Regions from separate parts of the Paraburkholderia sp. GW821-FHT02A12 genome, predicted to be linked through region 2. Evidence: predicted binding sites of a transcription regulator. Region 2 holds the regulator's gene; each other region holds the start of a gene.
What was found. The regulator LexA, encoded in region 2, represses DNA repair genes until DNA is damaged. The targets are predictions, from matches to a motif close to ACTGTATNNNNATACAGT.
Positions count from the first base shown of each region.

Region 1: AC07WT_RS15870 (ATP-dependent helicase) is a predicted target of LexA. The motif match lies at 2,620-2,637, and genes of this name have one in related genera.
Region 3: imuA (translesion DNA synthesis-associated protein ImuA) is a predicted target of LexA. The motif match lies at 2,424-2,441, and genes of this name have one in related genera.
Region 4: recA (recombinase RecA) is a predicted target of LexA. The motif match lies at 2,845-2,862, and genes of this name have one in related genera.

Region 1 is NZ_JBWKWA010000001.1:3,484,652-3,488,860, forward strand. It holds gene AC07WT_RS15865 (DUF4088 family protein) at 1-325, shown strand, start outside; gene AC07WT_RS15870 (ATP-dependent helicase) at 434-2,563, opposite strand; gene AC07WT_RS15875 (hypothetical protein) at 2,915-3,373, opposite strand; gene AC07WT_RS15880 (RNA-binding S4 domain-containing protein) at 3,680-3,898, shown strand; gene AC07WT_RS15885 (MATE family efflux transporter) at 4,160-4,209, shown strand, end outside.
Region 2 is NZ_JBWKWA010000001.1:2,514,731-2,518,939, forward strand. It holds gene cysT (sulfate ABC transporter permease subunit CysT) at 1-380, opposite strand, end outside; gene AC07WT_RS11315 (sulfate ABC transporter substrate-binding protein) at 519-1,559, opposite strand; gene lexA (transcriptional repressor LexA) at 1,856-2,506, shown strand; gene AC07WT_RS11325 (hypothetical protein) at 2,581-2,925, shown strand; gene AC07WT_RS11330 (DUF2939 domain-containing protein) at 3,101-3,763, shown strand; gene AC07WT_RS11335 (universal stress protein) at 3,796-4,209, opposite strand, start outside.
Region 3 is NZ_JBWKWA010000001.1:3,066,633-3,070,841, reverse strand. It holds partial or broken gene AC07WT_RS13890 (IS110 family RNA-guided transposase) at 1-660, opposite strand, end outside; partial or broken gene AC07WT_RS13885 (Y-family DNA polymerase) at 939-1,700, opposite strand; gene imuA (translesion DNA synthesis-associated protein ImuA) at 1,621-2,322, opposite strand; gene AC07WT_RS13875 (zinc-dependent alcohol dehydrogenase family protein) at 2,676-3,662, opposite strand; gene AC07WT_RS13870 (LysR family transcriptional regulator) at 3,763-4,209, shown strand, end outside.
Region 4 is NZ_JBWKWA010000001.1:3,895,011-3,899,219, forward strand. It holds gene AC07WT_RS17835 (DUF2889 domain-containing protein) at 1-750, opposite strand, end outside; gene recX (recombination regulator RecX) at 1,000-1,680, opposite strand; gene recA (recombinase RecA) at 1,688-2,764, opposite strand; gene AC07WT_RS17850 (response regulator) at 2,998-3,756, shown strand; gene AC07WT_RS17855 (sensor histidine kinase) at 3,770-4,209, shown strand, end outside.

The DNA of each region.
Region 1 (4,209 bases), 970 kb from region 2:
AATCATGCAGACGCCGGCCTGGCGGCTGGTGGAATCACTGCGGCAGCGCGTCTACGAAGCCAAGGTGGCGTGCGAAACGAGCGTGGGCAGCACCGCGCGCGAAAAGCTCGGCGAACTGCGCGGGCTGCTGCGCCTGGGCATTTCGCACGGCTCGTTCCAGAAGCAGGAAGCGCAGCAGATCATGGAGTATCTGCGCTTGCTGAAGCCGGAAATTTTTGTCGAAGAACCGTACGACGTGTTCTCGCGCCTCGCCGCGTGGCTGCGCAACTTCTTCGTGCCGCCGCGCCCGGCGCCGCATCAGCAGCAGCAACGGCAGTCGCGCTAGCAGCGGCAGGGATGGCTAGCTGCAACTGACAGCGGCCGCAGCGGTTACCGGGTGCGGGAGGCCGCGTCAAGACGGCCTTGAATGACACGCGGACCGGGAACCGCCCCCTCAATCCCACATCTTCCTGAGCTTCGCGCCGATTTCGATCTTCGCCTGCGCGGCCGCCGCCAGCCCCGCAGCGGTCGGCGCGCCCGGCACCAGCACGCGCGGCCACGCGTAGGCGTCGAACAGCGGCATCAGATGCGCCGGAATAAAGCGCGTGCGCGATGCCCACACATGCCGGTCGCCCATATGCGTCTGGTTGTGCACGTAAAAGCGCTGCGGCACGACGATATGCAGGTCTTCCTTCGCCCGCGTCATCGCCACGTAGAGCAGGCGCCGCTCCTCGTCGATTTCCTCTTCACTGCCAGTGCCGAGATCGGACGGAATGCAGCCGTCGACGCCGTTCAGCACGAACACATTGCGCCATTCCTGCCCCTTCGCCGAATGGATCGTCGACAGGATCAGGTAGTCCTCGTCGATCAGCGGCACGCCGGATTCGTCGCTGGTGGCGTCGGGCGGATCGAGCGTCAATTCGGTCAGGAAGCGTTCGCGCGACGAGTACGTGCCCGCGATGCTTTCCATCTGCAACACGTCCGCGTGACGGATCGCCGCGTCCTCGTGATTGCGCTCGAGATGCGGCTCGTACCAGCGCCGCACCATTTCGAACTCCGCCGGCCACGGCGTCTGCCGGCCGTACACGCTCAACATGAGCGTCACGAACGGATGCCAGTGTTCCTGCGCGCGGGCGGGCGGCGCGAAGGCGGCCAGCGCACGGCCGGCGGTGTCGGCCGGATTACCGGTGCCTGCGCGGGCGACAACCTCGTCGAGCACCTTCGCCGCGGTGGCCGGTCCGACGCCCGGCAGCAACTGCACGACGCGGAAACCGGCGACGCGGTCGCGCGGATTCTCCGCCCAGCGCAGCACGGCCAGCACATCCTTGACGTGCACCGAATCGAGAAACTTCAGGCCGCCGAACTTCACGAATGGAATGTTGCGCCGGGTCAATTCGATTTCGAGCGCGGCGCTATGGTGCGCGGCGCGAAACAGCACCGCCTGCGACTTGAGCTTCATGCCCTGTTCGCGCGCTTCGAGCACCTGTTCGACGACGTAGCGCGCCTGATCCGCTTCGCCCGCGACCGTCACCAGACGCGGGCGCTGAGCTGAGGCCCTGTCGGTCCACAGATTTTTCGTATAACGCTCGCTGGCGAGTTCGATTACCGCGTTCGACGCAGCCAGGATCGGCCCGGTGGAGCGGTAATTGCGCTCGAGCGTGACCTGCCTCGCCGGCGGATTGAAGTGCGCGGGGAAATCGAGAATGTTGCGTACGGTCGCACCGCGAAACGAATAGATCGACTGGGCGTCGTCGCCGACCACGGTCAGGCCGCGGCCGTCGGGCTTCAAGGCGAGCAGGATCGACGCCTGCAAGCGGTTGGTGTCCTGATACTCGTCGACCAGCACGTGATCGAAGCGCGCCGACAGGTCCGCGGCAAGCGACGGCTCGGCGGCCATGTGCGACCAGTAGAGCAGCAAATCGTCGTAGTCGAGCACGCTCTGCTTCTGCTTGGCTTCGACATACGCGGCGAACAGCATGCGCAGATCGGCTTCCCATTCGCGGCACCAGGGAAACGCGTGATTGAGCACGTCGGCGAGCGACGCGCCGGTGTTCACGACGCGCGAGTAGATCGCGAAGCATGTGCCCTTCGCCGGGAAGCGCCGCTCTTTCGCGGACAGGCCGAGCTCGTGGCGCACGAGATTCATCAGGTCGGCGGAATCCTCGCGGTCGTTGATCGTGAAGGCGGGCGCGAGGCCGATCAGATCCGCGTACTCGCGCAGCAGCCGCGCGCCGACGCTATGGAAGGTGCCCGACCACGTCAGCCCTTGTGCCAGCGCGGCGCGCGCGCCAAGCGCCGCGCCGGCGATGCGCGCGACGCGGCGGGTCATTTCGAGCGCGGCGCGGCGTGAAAACGTCAGCAGCAGGATGCGGCGCGGATCGGCGCCGTTGACCACCAGATTGGCGACCCGGTGCGCCAGCGTATTGGTCTTGCCCGAGCCCGCTCCCGCTATCACCAGCAGCGCGCCCGGCGGCTCGTTGGGCGTCTTGGCGCCGTACTCGACGGCTTCGCGCTGCGCGTCGTTGAGCTTTGCCAGCCAGGCGGCGGTATCGAACGGCGACGGGGATTCGGCAACGGTGGGCACAGTGGATTGGACGCTGGAGAGGATGCGTGGAGTCGGTTAGAGAACGGGCGACGCATACTGTATATCCATACAACCTCAGCCGGCAAGCGACCCTTTTTACGCGGTGGCACCGCGGTGGCTCGCGAGGCGCCGCGCCGTGCGAAAGCACACGCGCCAGCGAAAAAAATGGCCCGGGCGCACCGGACCATTTTCACCGTGAGACGGCAAGGCGTTCACCATGCCCTGCCTTCGGCTAGCGCCTCATGCTGCTCCGCGTCAGCCGGATTGTCGCCGGCGTTCGCCTTGCCGGCGTCGGCTCGCGCGCCTTGAACCGCGCTATCGACGCCTCAGCACAACGCGCTTAGTGCTTTATTAGTGCTTCACATCAGCGCCGTCATCCTGATCGGCTGCCTGACCTTGCATGTTCATCTTCATTTCGTTGCTGGCGGCCTGCTTGTCCGCCTTCTGGTTGATCCTGGCGTTGCGCACCTGCTGGTTGTATTGCGACTTGGCAGCCTTCTGCTGTTCCTTCAGTTCAGCCTTCGACGACTTCTTCTGCGCCCGGAATTCGGCGTTAGCCTGCGCATCGGCGTCGCGCTTCTGAACCAGCGGGTCGGTCGAGCCCGGCGCCGTCAGACGGGTCGGAGCCGGCGTGACCGGCTGCACGCCCTGCGCGGCAGGCGCTGCGGGTGCTAGATCGGCGCCTTGGGTCTGAACCTGTGCCTGCGCGGAGAGGCCGGCGGCCGGTTGCGCGGCGGTCTGAGCGACAGCGGCGGTCGCGGCAAAGGCAGTAAGGGCGGTACCGATCAGGAGCGTACGAATCTGGGTCATGATTGTTTCCTCTCTAAGGTTGTCAGGACACGGGCGTCGAGTCTGGCGTGACGTATCGATGCGTGCCTCGCCCGGTCTGCCGCCTGCTGGAGAATGCGGGAAAAATCCAGCAGGCTTTTCTACAGACCGCCCCTTTCGGAGTGAAGTTCGCGAGAAACACCCAGTGTTACGGAACGTTTCATTTTCTGACAAGTACATAACATCTGCTTGCAAATGCCTATGCACGACGGGAAATCCACGTGGACGCCGATCCAGGGCAAGCTTCTGGCTTATGATGCGAACCCTTTGCCTGAAGGCGCAAACGCCATGCCCAACCTCGATTTCACACTGACCGGCGACTACGTCGAACTGCACAATCTCCTGAAGATAACGGGCCTCGCGGACAGCGGCGGCTCGGCGAAAATGATGGTCGCGGACGGCGCCGTGACCGTCGACGGCCGGGTCGAAACGCGTAAGACCTGCAAAATCCGCGCGGGCCAGGTGGTATTGCTCGGCGATACGCGGATCGCGGTGCACGAAGCTTGATGCGCGGGAGGCGCCGTACTCCGAGAATCCGGAGCCCGTACGCGCACCAAAATTGTGCCTGCTCCATCGACATTGCCGCGCCCAGGCAATAAGCTGTTGGTTTCGACAGACAAACAGTCAGCTGACAGCGACCCTGCGCACTCGGCGGCCAAGCCGTGTTTCGCAGCCGCCGCCCTGATCGCTCTGGTTGTCCCGAGTTGTCCCGCTTGTCCTGCTCGCTCTGGCCGTCGGTCTGTCGCCACTTCCGCCGTTAAGCGCTCAATGACTCAATCCGGCTTCACCAGGGTGGCCGCCCGGCCGCCGACCCTGAC
Region 2 (4,209 bases):
ATCCAGCCGTTGCCCGCATAGACCGCCGCAAGCGAGATACCGGCCACCGACGTCGGCAGCGCGAACGGCAGATCGACCACCGCATCGACGAGCCGCCTGAACGGGAACGTGTAGCGCACCAGCACCCACGCCACGAGGAAGCCGAACACCGCGTTGATCAGCGCGCCGCCGAGCGCCGAGAAAAACGTCAGCCGGTACGACGCGAGCACGCGCGGCGAGCTCACCGCGCGCACGAACTGGCTCCAGTCGAGCGTGGCGGTTTTCAGAAAAGTTGCCGCAAGCGGAATCAGCACCACGAGGCTCAGATACGCCACCGTGATGCCGAGTGTCAGGCCAAAACCGGGCAAGGCGCTCGGTTTTCGGAAGGTCCACGTCGTCATGCTGGATACTCTTTCAGGGTTGATGCTTGCCGTGCTTTTGCGGTCGTCCGGCTAGCCAGAAAGCGCGCCCACTGGGCGCGCTTTCTGGCCAGGTGTTGCCGCCTCTCGCCGCCTGTGCGGCTTCTGGCATTGGCAGTCTTACTGCGGCTGGTAGATCGAATCGAATACGCCGCCGTCGGCAAAGTGGGTCTTCTGCGCATTCGCCCAGCCGCCGAACGAATCGTCCACCGTGTACAGCTTCAGCTTCGGAAACTTCGCGGTCAGCTCGGCCGGCACCTTGTTCGAACGCGGACGGTAGAAGTTCTTCGCGGCGATCTCCTGACCCTGCTCGCTATACAGGAAGTTCAAATACGCTTCGGCCAGCTTGCGCGTGCCGTGCTTGTCGACCACCTTGTCCACCACGGCAACCGGCGGCTCGGCCAGAATGCTCACCGACGGCACGACGATTTCAAACTTGTCCGGACCGAATTCCTTCAGCGACAGGAACGCTTCGTTTTCCCATGCAATCAGCACGTCGCCGATGCCGCGCTGCACGAAGCTGGTCGTTGCGCCGCGCGCCCCCGAATCCAGCACGCCGGCATTCTTATAGAGCTTGCCGACGAATTCCTTCGCCTTCTGGTCATTGCCGCCCGGCTGATGTTCGGCGTAGGCCCATGCGGCCAGATAGTTCCAGCGCGCGCCGCCCGAGGTCTTCGGATTCGGCGTGACGATCGACACGCCCGGCCTGGTCAGATCGTCCCAATCCTTGATGTGCTTCGGGTTGCCCTTGCGCACGAGGAACACGATCGTCGACGTGTACGGCGACGCGTTGTCCGGCAAACGCTTTTGCCAGCCCTTGTCCAGCAAACCCTTGTTAGCCAGCGCGTCGATGTCGTAGGCGAGCGCCAGCGTCACGACATCCGCCTGCAGACCGTCGAGCACCGAGCGCGCCTGAGCGCCCGAACCGCCGTGCGACTGCTTGAAGGTGATCGATTCGCCGGTCCTGGCCTTCCATTCCTTGCCGAATGCCTGATTGACGTCCTGGTACAGTTCACGCGTCGGGTCGTACGACACGTTCAGCAGCGTCGTGTCGGCGGCGTGCGCCTGCGCCATCACGCCGACAGCGGTTGCCGCGCCGAACGCGAGCGCCGCGATGAGTTTTTTGGTCTTGCCTGCCAGCCCCGTGCCCCGATGGTTCATCCAGCTTCTCCGCGTTGTGGTTGCCGTTACGGCGTCTTGTTTTTGCGTCTGCAGCGCGTCAACTCGGAAGCCAGTCTATCGAAGGGCTTTCATCATTAAAAATAATGTTTCTTCATTCTTTAATACGTAAAAGTGGTAATGGCAGCTGGATAAGGCGTTGCGACACGAAAACGGTTGTTTAAGCGTCCTTTTGCGACGCCGGAGCGACACCCCAGACGACGAACTTAAAGTAAAGCTTGAATTGCATCGAATACTGTATAAAAATACAGTCACCTGTTCATACATACAGTAGCGCCATGACCAAACTCACCGCACGACAGCAGCAGGTTTTCGATCTGATCCGACGGGCTATCGAACGTACCGGCTTTCCGCCCACCCGCGCGGAGATCGCCGCCGAACTGGGTTTCAGCTCGGCCAATTCGGCCGAAGAACATCTGCGTGCCTTGGCCCGCAAGGGTGTGATCGAACTCGCGGCAGGTGCGTCGCGCGGCATTCGTCTGCTGGCGGGTCCCGAAGATTCGCCGCACCAGTTCACGTTGCCGCACCCCAGCATCATGCAGCTGTCGCTGCCGCTGATCGGCCGCGTCGCGGCCGGCAGCCCGATCCTCGCACAGGAACATATCTCGCAGCACTATGCGTGCGACCCGGCGCTGTTCTCGAGCAAACCGGACTACCTGCTGAAGGTTCGCGGGTTGTCGATGCGCGACGCCGGCATCTTCGACGGCGACCTGCTCGCGGTGCAAAAGAAAAGCGAAGCGAAAGACGGCCAGATCATCATCGCGCGGCTCGGCGACGACGTAACGGTCAAGCGCCTGAAGCGTCGGCCAAACGGCATCGAACTGATCGCGGAAAACCCCGATTACGAAAACATCTTCGTTCAGACCGGCAGTGCGGATTTCGCGCTGGAAGGCATCGCTGTTGGGCTGATCCGCCCCGGCGAGTTCTGAGCGCCTGCTTCTACCAACGCTTGCCCGACGCCTAACGCGCCGCTGCCCCTACGTTGAATCGCCTGGAGAGACTCATGGAACGCCTTGCCCGCCTGCTGCCTTTTCGCCAGTTCGGTCGTTTGCGCCATCTGCGCAAGCTGGTGCCCTGTTCGCTGATCGAGGCGTCCACGGCCAGCGCTCCATCGCTGTTCGACGAACCTGCATCGCGGGCGCCGAGCTTGCCGTCGTCGTTGCCGGCTTTCGCTCGAGTGTCGTTGAATTCAGGGCTGAATACGGCAGAGCCGGCGCGACGGGCACCGGTGCGCGTCTATCACGGGCCGTCGCGGCTGATCATGGTCGGCACGGTAGACGCCGTATGCCGGATGATCGACCGCTGCATCGCTGAAGAAGCCAACGTGCACGGGGCGGTGTTCGAGTAATCAGGTGCAGGGCGTGCGTGTAGTTGCTCTGCTGTTGCCATATCATTGACCTGTCATTGCCATGCTGTTGCCTTGCACGCGCCTCTCCAGATCTCTTCAGATATTGCATCGCGTGGGATCGTTTTCGTGTGGCCGCGGTCCACGTTAGACCACCCTTGATAGAGAGTTCCACTCGATGGCAGTTTCGACACGCACCAAACGCAGCGCCGCACGGCCGCTGATCGTTGTTCTGATTGTGATTGCAGTGGTGGCCGCCCTGGGATTAGGCTATGCATCGCCATATATCGCGCTGAACAATCTGAAACGCGCGGCAGACGCACGCGATGCGGAGACCGTCAATCAGTATGTCGACTTTCCGGCGTTGCGCGAGAGCCTGAAGCAACAGGTCACCGGCTTGCTGACGCGCCGACTCGACGCACATGGCAACGGCAATCCATTTGCCGCCATTGGCGCGATGATCGGCGTTGCGCTGATCGGACCGCTAGTAGATGCGTACGCGACGCCGGACGGCGTAGCCGCGTTGCTGAACGGCATGCCGCCGCGTGGCGAACCGGGCGAGCGGCCGCCCGCGCCGCCTGCCGCGGAAAATGCGCCTGCGTCCCCTGCCGATGGCAAAACGGCTAACAGCGCGGCTAACACCGCAGCGCACAGCGCGGCTGACAACGCGGGCAACAGCGCCACGCCGCCGCAACCGCCGCAAACCACGGCGGGCTATCGCAGCATCAACGAATTCGTCATCAGGTATCAGCACGGCGCGGGCGACGCGCGCTACGCGGCGATCTTTCGGCGCGAAGGTTTGTTCACATGGAAGTTCGCCGCGGTCGACCTGAACGACTGATCTTCCGGTCGACGCGGTTCATGGGGCTGGCGTCAAGCCGCCGCTTGCTGCTGCTCCTGGGCGGACGAACATGCCACCAGAATGCTGCACGAGACCCGGTCGAGCAGCGGCGTATTTCCCGCGCCCATCCACCAGCGTGACAGACCCGTGCGGCAACGGTGGCCGACCACCACCAGGTCGACGTGCAGTTCGTTGGCGAGATTGGCAATCTCGTCGATGGGATGACCGAACGCGAAATGTCCTTGCGCGTTGACGCCGCGCTCGGTGAGCCAGTCCACCCCTTCCTGCAGGATGTCACGCGCTGTCTTCTCGAAGCTGCCGCAGGCCACGTCGGTGAGCAGGCCAGCGCTTTGCGCTATGCTCGAGCGCATGTCCACCACCGACAACAGATGCGTTTCCGCCTTCAGGTCCAACGCCAGATCGGCGCCACAGCGCAGCGCTTTGCG
Region 3 (4,209 bases), 550 kb from region 2:
GCCCCACGCCGGGAATTTCACTGATTGCCTTCACCGCTTTGTCTTCCTTCTCCACTCGCGCATACGTCGCTCGATCTCGGCAACCTGTTCGTCTAGCTTCGTCAGGGCGTTCCACTGCTCACGAAACGTATCAATCAGCACGGCGGGCAGACGCTCAGCCAACCGTTCGAGCACAGCCGGTGTTTCCTTGTCCAGCTTGCTCCGGCTCTTGCTCATCACTTCGCCGTATTCCGTGAGCAGCCCTCTCAGGTTATTGATCTGCATCGTGCGGAACTTGATCAGTTGCTGCCGCATCCGGTGCAGCGCCAGCATCGCCTGCTGCATCTCGGTCTTCACTGCCACTGCCTTGCTCGGTTGCTGTACCGCCAGCCAGATCGCCCGTGCATCCGCCGCATCGTTTTTGTTCCGTATGTTGAACGCCTTGACGAACTCCGCTGGCATCAGCTTGACTTGGTGTCCCATCTTCGCCAGTTGCCGGGCCCAGTGGTGCGCTCCGCCGCACGCCTCCATCCCGATCAGGCATGGCGCACGATTCACGAAGTGCTCGAGGAACTTTGCCCGCTTGATCGGCCTGTTCACGATTTCTCCGGTTTCCTGATCGATGTAATGCACCTGAAAAACCGACTTTGCGATGTCAATCCCAACAGGCGTAAGCTTCACGATGGATCCTCCGGTTTGCCTGGAAAACTTCGTATTTTCCACGTGGGCACATCGATGCCGTTGGCCCGTGAGGATCCACCTTTCTTTGCTCACCTGGTCACGGGGTGGGACGCGTTCATTTCAATTCGTCCGAATCGTGCAAAATCTGGCGGTAGTCGCGTGAAGAACCGCTTGCAGTAAGGCTCAGCGGTTCTGCGACTTTCTCGCATTCGGCGATTTTGCAAGTAGTTGATCCACATGGACTTTCAGGATCAAACCGCCAGATTTCGCACGGAAAGTACGATAACCCCGGCTTCCGCATGCTCGATCCGGTCGGGCAGCTCGAGCCTCGCGCTGAAAGCGGGAGGCAACTCCAGCCATTCGTACACTTCGGGCGCCGCGCCCGTTGCGCGATCGAGCGCATCCAGCAGCGCCGTGCCGCAGCGCTTCTTGAGGCCTGCGCGGGGTAGTCGCCGGACGTCGTCGACCGTTTCGCATCCCAGTCCGTCGAACCATTCGGCGTAGGGGCGCGCAGGCGGCAGGGCAGGTAACGGCACGCGACGCAGCGTACGGTCGACGGAGCGCAACGTGAGCGCGATGCCAGCCGATGACCGGGCGAAGAGCCACGCGGCCTGCCCCGTCGGTGCGACAGAGAGTGCCGCGGTCACGCCGAACGTGGTCTCCGTTTCACCCGCCCGCCGGCGCAGTGGCCGAATGCCGCCGAAGAGGCGCAGGCTCGCCGAGACGTCGGCCAGCACGACCGATTCCTCCGCCAGCACCACGTGGGGGGTGAACTGCAGCAGGGCGAACGCCACGCCACGAACAAGCTCCGCTTCACGGGTGAGATCACGTTCCCGAATGACCGCGTCGGGGGCGAGCGTCAACACGCCACCGCGGCGCATGCCGGGCACGATGCCGGCCGAGTGCGCCGCGCGGTCGAGCGCGACAACGCGGTCCTTCTCCAGCACGACAAACCCGACCTCATTGCGTGGCGTCGACCAGCGCGGGAGAAACGACTCGAGGGCGAGGTGCGGCAGATGTACGCCGATCCAGAGTTGCATATCGGCTCAACAGGGCAGGTGAAGGTACGAGAGAAACGAAAACGGGTTCGTCGCGCTGCGGTCCGCGGCGCTTGACGAACATCACTTCAATACCGCCCCTGGCGGCTCGCAGCGCAAGCCGCAGCGGCGCCGGCGACGTCGCCTGGGCGGCCGCGAGTGGGCGAAACAGGAACAGCAGGGTGTCCGAGGCCTGAGCGGCCAGATGCAGGCGCCGGAGCGCTTCCTGCCGGGCTTCGGCCTGCCAGAAGAGCAGGGCGCCGCAGGTGCCGGCACGCAGGATCTGCTCGGCGGCCCACAGCGCATCAGCCGTGCGTGGTGCGCGCAGCACGCAGGCCTGTCCTGCGGGAACGCCCAGCCACGCCAGTCCGGCGGGTTGCAGCCGGTGCGGCGGCTGCAGCAAGAGCAAGGGGCGGGATCCAACGGTCGCCAATGCGGGCTGCAGCAGACGCAGTTCACCGCAGCCCGGCTGCGGTGTGAGCAGTTCGGTGAGCGCGCCCGCGGGCCAGCCGCCGCCCGGCAGCTCGGCGGCCAGCGCGGCGTGGCCGCACGACACCACCCGATCGAAGCCGGCGGCCAGCTGCGAAGCGCGCCATAGCGTTATTCCCCCCGCCTCCGAATACATACTTGAGTCGAGGACAGCATCGATGGAGCGGGCCCGTTCATCTGGGGCACGTATCTGCCGAGCGGCCGCGTCAGTGCGATTCACGATCAAGCTCCAAAAGTACTGTATAAATATACAGTAATTCTAGCGCAAGATTTCAAGATTGCGGGTCAGCCGCCGAGATCCGTCGCCATGCGGTGGGGCAGCGGTCGGCGTTCGTGCTTCAAGCGGGTGCTGGTTTCTTTGAATCACGGGCTGGCAATAGAAGCTGGGTAGGCAACAGTCGGCCAAACGGCGGGGCATCGGCTGATAGCTGCCCTTTGCTGCTGCAAAAATCGAAACCTCAGCCAGTTTCCACGTCAACTCAGCGCACCTTATGCGACGTCCACCACGATTTTCCCGCGTGCAGTGGCGTCCGTTATAGCGTCAAAGGCGAGTTCCGCGGACCCTAGATCGAACCGGCGAGGATCGAGATTCGGCGTGAGCTTGCCGGCTTCCGTCAGTCGTGTGGCTTCGCGCAGCATCTCTCCGTGGTGCGCGCGATGCAGGCCCGTCAGGAGCGGATAAAGGGTGAACACCCCTGAGTACGTCGCTTCGCGAAACGACAGCGGAGCCAGCGAATGTGTACCCCAACCCAACGCGCTGACCACGTGACCAAAATGCTTGACTGCGGCGAACGAAGCATCGAGCGTTGGGCCACCAACGGTGTCTACCACCAGGTCAAAGCCTGCGCCCTGCGTCAATGATTCGACGTATTGCTCGACAGACTGCGCCCGGTAATCGATCGGCGTAGCGCCTAGACGCGCAACGAGATCGTGGTCCCGTGAACTCGCTGTCGTGAAGACCTGTGCACCGAGTGCGCGCGCCAGTTGCACCGAGATATGCCCGACACCGCCTGCTCCTCCTTGTACCAGCACGGTTTGCCCCGCTTGCAAACGCGCCCGGTCGACAATGCCGGAATACGACGTGATAAACGCGAGGGGCAGTGCCGCGGCTTCGCGCATCGAAAGATTGGCCGGTTTGATCGCGAGGAGGTCGGCATCGACTGCTGCATACTGGGCCAGCGAGCCCTGAATGCCGCCAACGCCGCCCGTCATCCCGTACACCTCGTCGCCGACCTTGAACGCGGTGACGCCGGGGCCAATGGCGTCAACTACGCCGGCCATATCAATGCCTAACAGCAGCGGCAGCGGATGTTTGGCATGCGCTGCGCTTCCGGCGCGTATCTTGGTGTCGAGCGGATTGAGGCCGCTCGCGGCAATGCGCACCCGCACCTGGCCGTGCGCGGGTTGTGGCATTGAGATTTCCGTCAATTCGAGCGGGCCGTTGTAGCGATTGAGGACGAGCGCCTGCATGGTCATGATCATTTCCTTTCCGATGGAACAAACAAGTCGATACGTGCAGAATGAGCCATGCCAAAAGGCATGTAAATCAACGTTATTGCACGGATGTCAAACAGAAATGAATGAGATGGCGTTCGACTGGAGCGATGTTCGGATCTTTCTGGCGATTGCCCGCTGCGGCACGCTGGGGGCGGCTGCAAAGCGCGTTGGACAGACCCAGCCGACCATGGGCCGCCGGTTGCGCGCGCTCGAGGAAGCGCTCGGACACACGCTGTTTCAGCGCACCAGCGATGGCTTCGTCCTGACAGACGACGGCGCGGTTGTGCTGTCCTATGCCGAGAGAATGGGGGAGGAAGCGCTTGGCTTCACGCGCGCGTTAACCGGCAAGGAAACGCAGCTAACCGGGCTGCTGCGGGTCTCGTCGTCGGACTGGTTCGGCATGCACATACTCACGCCGGTGTTCGCGCGCTTTCTGGCGAAGCACCCGGGTATCTCGCTGGAGCTTGTCACGGATTCGCGCCTCTACAACCTCGCTCGGCGCGAAGCGGATCTGGTGTTCCGCATC
Region 4 (4,209 bases), 1.4 Mb from region 2:
AGAGTTGGATTGAACTTCGTTTCCGCTGCCGTCGTTCATGCCGGACGCGCCGCTGCCGTTGCCAGTCAGACGGGACGCTCCGTCGTCCGAGCCGGCCGCGCGATCCGCTGAACGCGGCGCGTGGCCATACCAGCGCGGATAAAACTGTTGCACCGCCTCGCCGTCGAAACGCAGCGCGTGGCAGCGTCCCAGCTGGAATGGCAGTTTGTCGTTGGAATGCTCGCCAGCGCCGTTTGTGCTGTCTGCGCTTGTGGCCTGCCCGGTCCCTGAACTCGCCGCTGCGCGCGGCGTGCCTTCGCCAGGCGCGCCGTCATCGGTGTTCCATACATCGCCGGCGAACGCCTGAATCGCGGCAGTCGGCAAAAGCGCGCACAACTCGGTGAGATGCGTGCAGCCAGCCGTGCCGGCCAGCAAACGGGCGGCATCGCGACGGAAGTTCTGGAACAGATTGAGCCCGATAAGGGCACGGTAGGCGGGATTACTGGCTTGGCACAAACCTGGATAGGGCACCCAGTCGGACGACGCTTCTGCGTCGACGACATTGAGCTTGCGATCGATGGTGATGCGAAGCCAGAGTTCATGGATCGGCTGACCCTTGGGCCGGACGCCCGACGCAAGCACCACATCGCGCGGTTTTTCGTCGGTCAAGCACGCCTCCACATCCCACAGGCCATCGGCTCGCTCATAGGCTTCCGCTCTGATTGCGCGACGATGGCGCAACTGACGGGAGACTGGTGGAGAGAGCGGCATGCGGAAAGGAAAGGCCGGATTGGAAAACCAGCGAATTTTAGCATACTGGGTATTTGAGACAGGTCGGAATGCGCAGGGCCGCTGGCGGGCGCGCTCGAGCACGAGGGACCTTATCTCGAAGGGGGCTAGCGATAAGGCGAAGCGTGGGTTTGCTTCGCGCGGCGCGCCAGGTTGGCGGCAAACGGCAAGGCGCACCGCGGCCGGCATGTCATTCGAAGCGCTGACCGGACTACGCAGCGAGTCGCCGCTTCACTCTTCGTCGCTACCTTTGAGGATTTTGCCGATCGTGGCGCCCGAGAAACCGCGCGACGCCAGGAAGCGCGCCTGCCTGGCACGCTCGGCGGGGGTTTCGGGAAGCTGACCGAACTTCTTTCGCCAGACGGCTTGAGCGCGCGCCAGTTCGGTTTCGCGCAATTGCGCGCTGACTTCTTCGACCAGCGCCGGGTCGACTGCATGCTGCTTCAGTTCGCCGACAATCCGACTCGCACCCAGTCGCGACGAGCGCCGATGGATCAGACTTTCTGCAAAACGCGAATCCGACAGCCAGTTTTCGGCTTCAAGTGTGTCGAGCAAGGTGTCGAGCGAATCGGTTTCTTCAACGAAAGGCTTGAGCTTGCGCGCGAGTTCGGCGCGGCTGTATTCACGCCGGGACAGATAGCCGAGCGCGCGGCCTTTTAGAGAGCGGGCGGGACGCTGGGATTTTTTGGAATCGTCCTGATCCGGTTTCGCTTCGCCTGGTGCGCAGCGCGAACGGGTGTAGGTAGTTTCAGATGGATCCGCTGCGGACCGTGCGGAAGAATCGGGCTGCCGGCTCCGGCCTGCGGCCCGATCATGTGCGTCAAACGACTCGAACGGATCGAACGGATCGTCGTCACGCGGGCCGCCCGCGTGATGTCCAGCATTGGACAACGGCCGGCCCTTGCGTATCACGTGATGGTTACTCTTTTTCGTCCGCGACTTCGGCGCCTGCGCCGGTCACCGTTTCCGCCATGGCATTCACGCCCAGCGACTCACGGATACGGTTTTCGATCTCACGGGCGATGTCCGGATTTTCGCGCAGGAATTCGCGCGCGTTGTCCTTACCCTGACCAATACGTTCGCCGTTGTAGCTATACCAGGCACCGGCCTTGTCGACGATCTTCGCCGACACGCCGAGGTCGATGATTTCGCCCTGACGCGAAATACCTTCGCCGTACAGAATGTCGAAAATCGCTTCGCGGAACGGTGGCGACACCTTGTTCTTGACGACCTTCACGCGCGTTTCGTTGCCGATCACTTCGTCGTTCTTCTTGATCGAACCGATCCGGCGAATGTCCAGACGCACCGACGCGTAGAATTTCAGCGCGTTACCGCCCGTGGTGGTTTCCGGGTTGCCGAACATCACGCCGATCTTCATGCGGATCTGGTTGATGAAGATCACGAGGCAGTTCGTGCGCTTGATCGTACCGGTAAGCTTGCGCAGCGCTTGCGACATCAGACGCGCTTGCAGACCCGGCAGCGAGTCGCCCATTTCGCCTTCGATTTCAGCCTTCGGCACGAGTGCCGCGACCGAGTCGATCACGATCATGTCGATCGAGCCCGAGCGCACCAGTGCGTCGGCGATTTCGAGCGCCTGTTCGCCGGTGTCCGGCTGCGAAACCAGCAGGTCGTTCACGTTCACGCCGAGCTTGCCCGCGTACTGGATGTCCAGTGCGTGTTCCGCGTCGATAAACGCTGCCGTGCCGCCGATCTTCTGCATTTCGGCGATGACTTGCAGCGTGAGCGTGGTTTTACCGGACGACTCCGGGCCATAGATTTCGACCACACGGCCACGCGGTAAACCGCCGACGCCCAGTGCGATGTCGAGGCCGAGCGATCCGGTTGAGACCACCTGGATGTCTTCGACTACCTCACCTGCGCCGAGCCGCATGACCGACCCTTTGCCGAACTGCTTTTCGATCTGCGCGAGTGCGGCAGCGAGTGCCTTGCTCTTTTCAGCAGTCAGTCCAGCCGAGCCTTTCTTGCTTTCTTCCATGAATCGTCCTTTGCTATGATGAACGGCGTCTGAGGCAGATGTGCAGCCCCCTTCTAGCGGACAGCACACGAAACCCAGACACTGTATAAAAAAACAGTAGTTTTGGCAAGCGCGATTCTCATGTGAACGCGCATTTTTACCGTCGCGCTGCCCAACTACCCACAATTATTTTCGGAGACCGCTGTGCGCCGGGGGGACACCCCACGGTGCCGGCAAAGGCAGGCTGGCGCATCATGCGAATTCTGATTGCCGAAGACGACAGCATACTCGCGGACGGTCTGGTTCGATCACTCCGCCAATCGGCCTATGCTGTCGATCACGTGAAGAACGGCGTCGAAGCGGATACCGCGCTATCGATGCAAACTTTCGACCTGCTGATTCTCGATCTCGGCCTGCCGCGCATGTCCGGGCTCGAGGTGCTGCGCCGTCTGCGCGCGCGTAATTCGAACCTGCCGGTGCTGATCCTGACCGCTGCGGACAGCGTCGACGAACGCGTCAAAGGACTCGATCTCGGCGCCGACGACTACATGGCCAAACCCTTCGCGCTGAACGAACTCGAAGCGCGCGTGCGCGCCTTGACGCGGCGCGGCGCGGGCGGCGGCCCGACGGTGGTGCGGCATGGCTCGCTGTCGTTCGATCAGGTTGGCCGGATCGCCTCTGTCAATGAGCAGGTAATCGATCTGTCGGCGCGCGAACTGGGTTTGCTCGAAGTGCTGCTGCAGCGGATCGGCCGGCTGGTGTCGAAGGAACAGCTCGTCGACCATCTGTGCGAATGGGGCGAAGAAGTCAGCAACAACGCGATCGAGGTCTACGTGCACAGGCTGCGCAAGAAAATCGAGCCGAGCGGCGTACGCATCATCACCGTGCGCGGCTTGGGTTACTGTCTCGAGAAAGCCGCGCAGCCCGTGAATCCGACGCCCCCGGCAGCCGACCCCGAGCCGCCCTCCTCGCCCTTGTCCGGCGCGATGCCGGCGAGCCATCACTACAAATAGAGGGAGGTCGCCCATGTCCGCACGCGCAGACCGCGCTACGGCGCACGCGGCGGACCTCGACGAAGCGCGCGACGAGCGCTACGCCAATCCGTTCGCCCCGCCCGACGAAACCGAAGCCGCCGCCGAGGCGCGCCCACGCTCGCTGTTTGGCGAGATTCTCGACTGGATGCTGGCGCCGCTGCTGCTGCTCTGGCCGATGAGCCTCGCGGTCACCTATCTGGTCGCCAAGTCGATCGCCAATGGGCCGTTCGACCGCGCGCTCGAAACCGACGCCTACGTGCTCGCCCGGCAGATTCATCCGGTCAACGGCGTGGCGGAGTTGTCGCTGCCCGACTCCACCCGCGACTTTCTGCGCACCGACAACGTCGACAGCGTGTTCTACCAGGTGCTCGGCACCCGCGGCGAACTGGTGGGCGGCGAGCGCGACATGCCGCTGCCGCACGAGGAAGACCG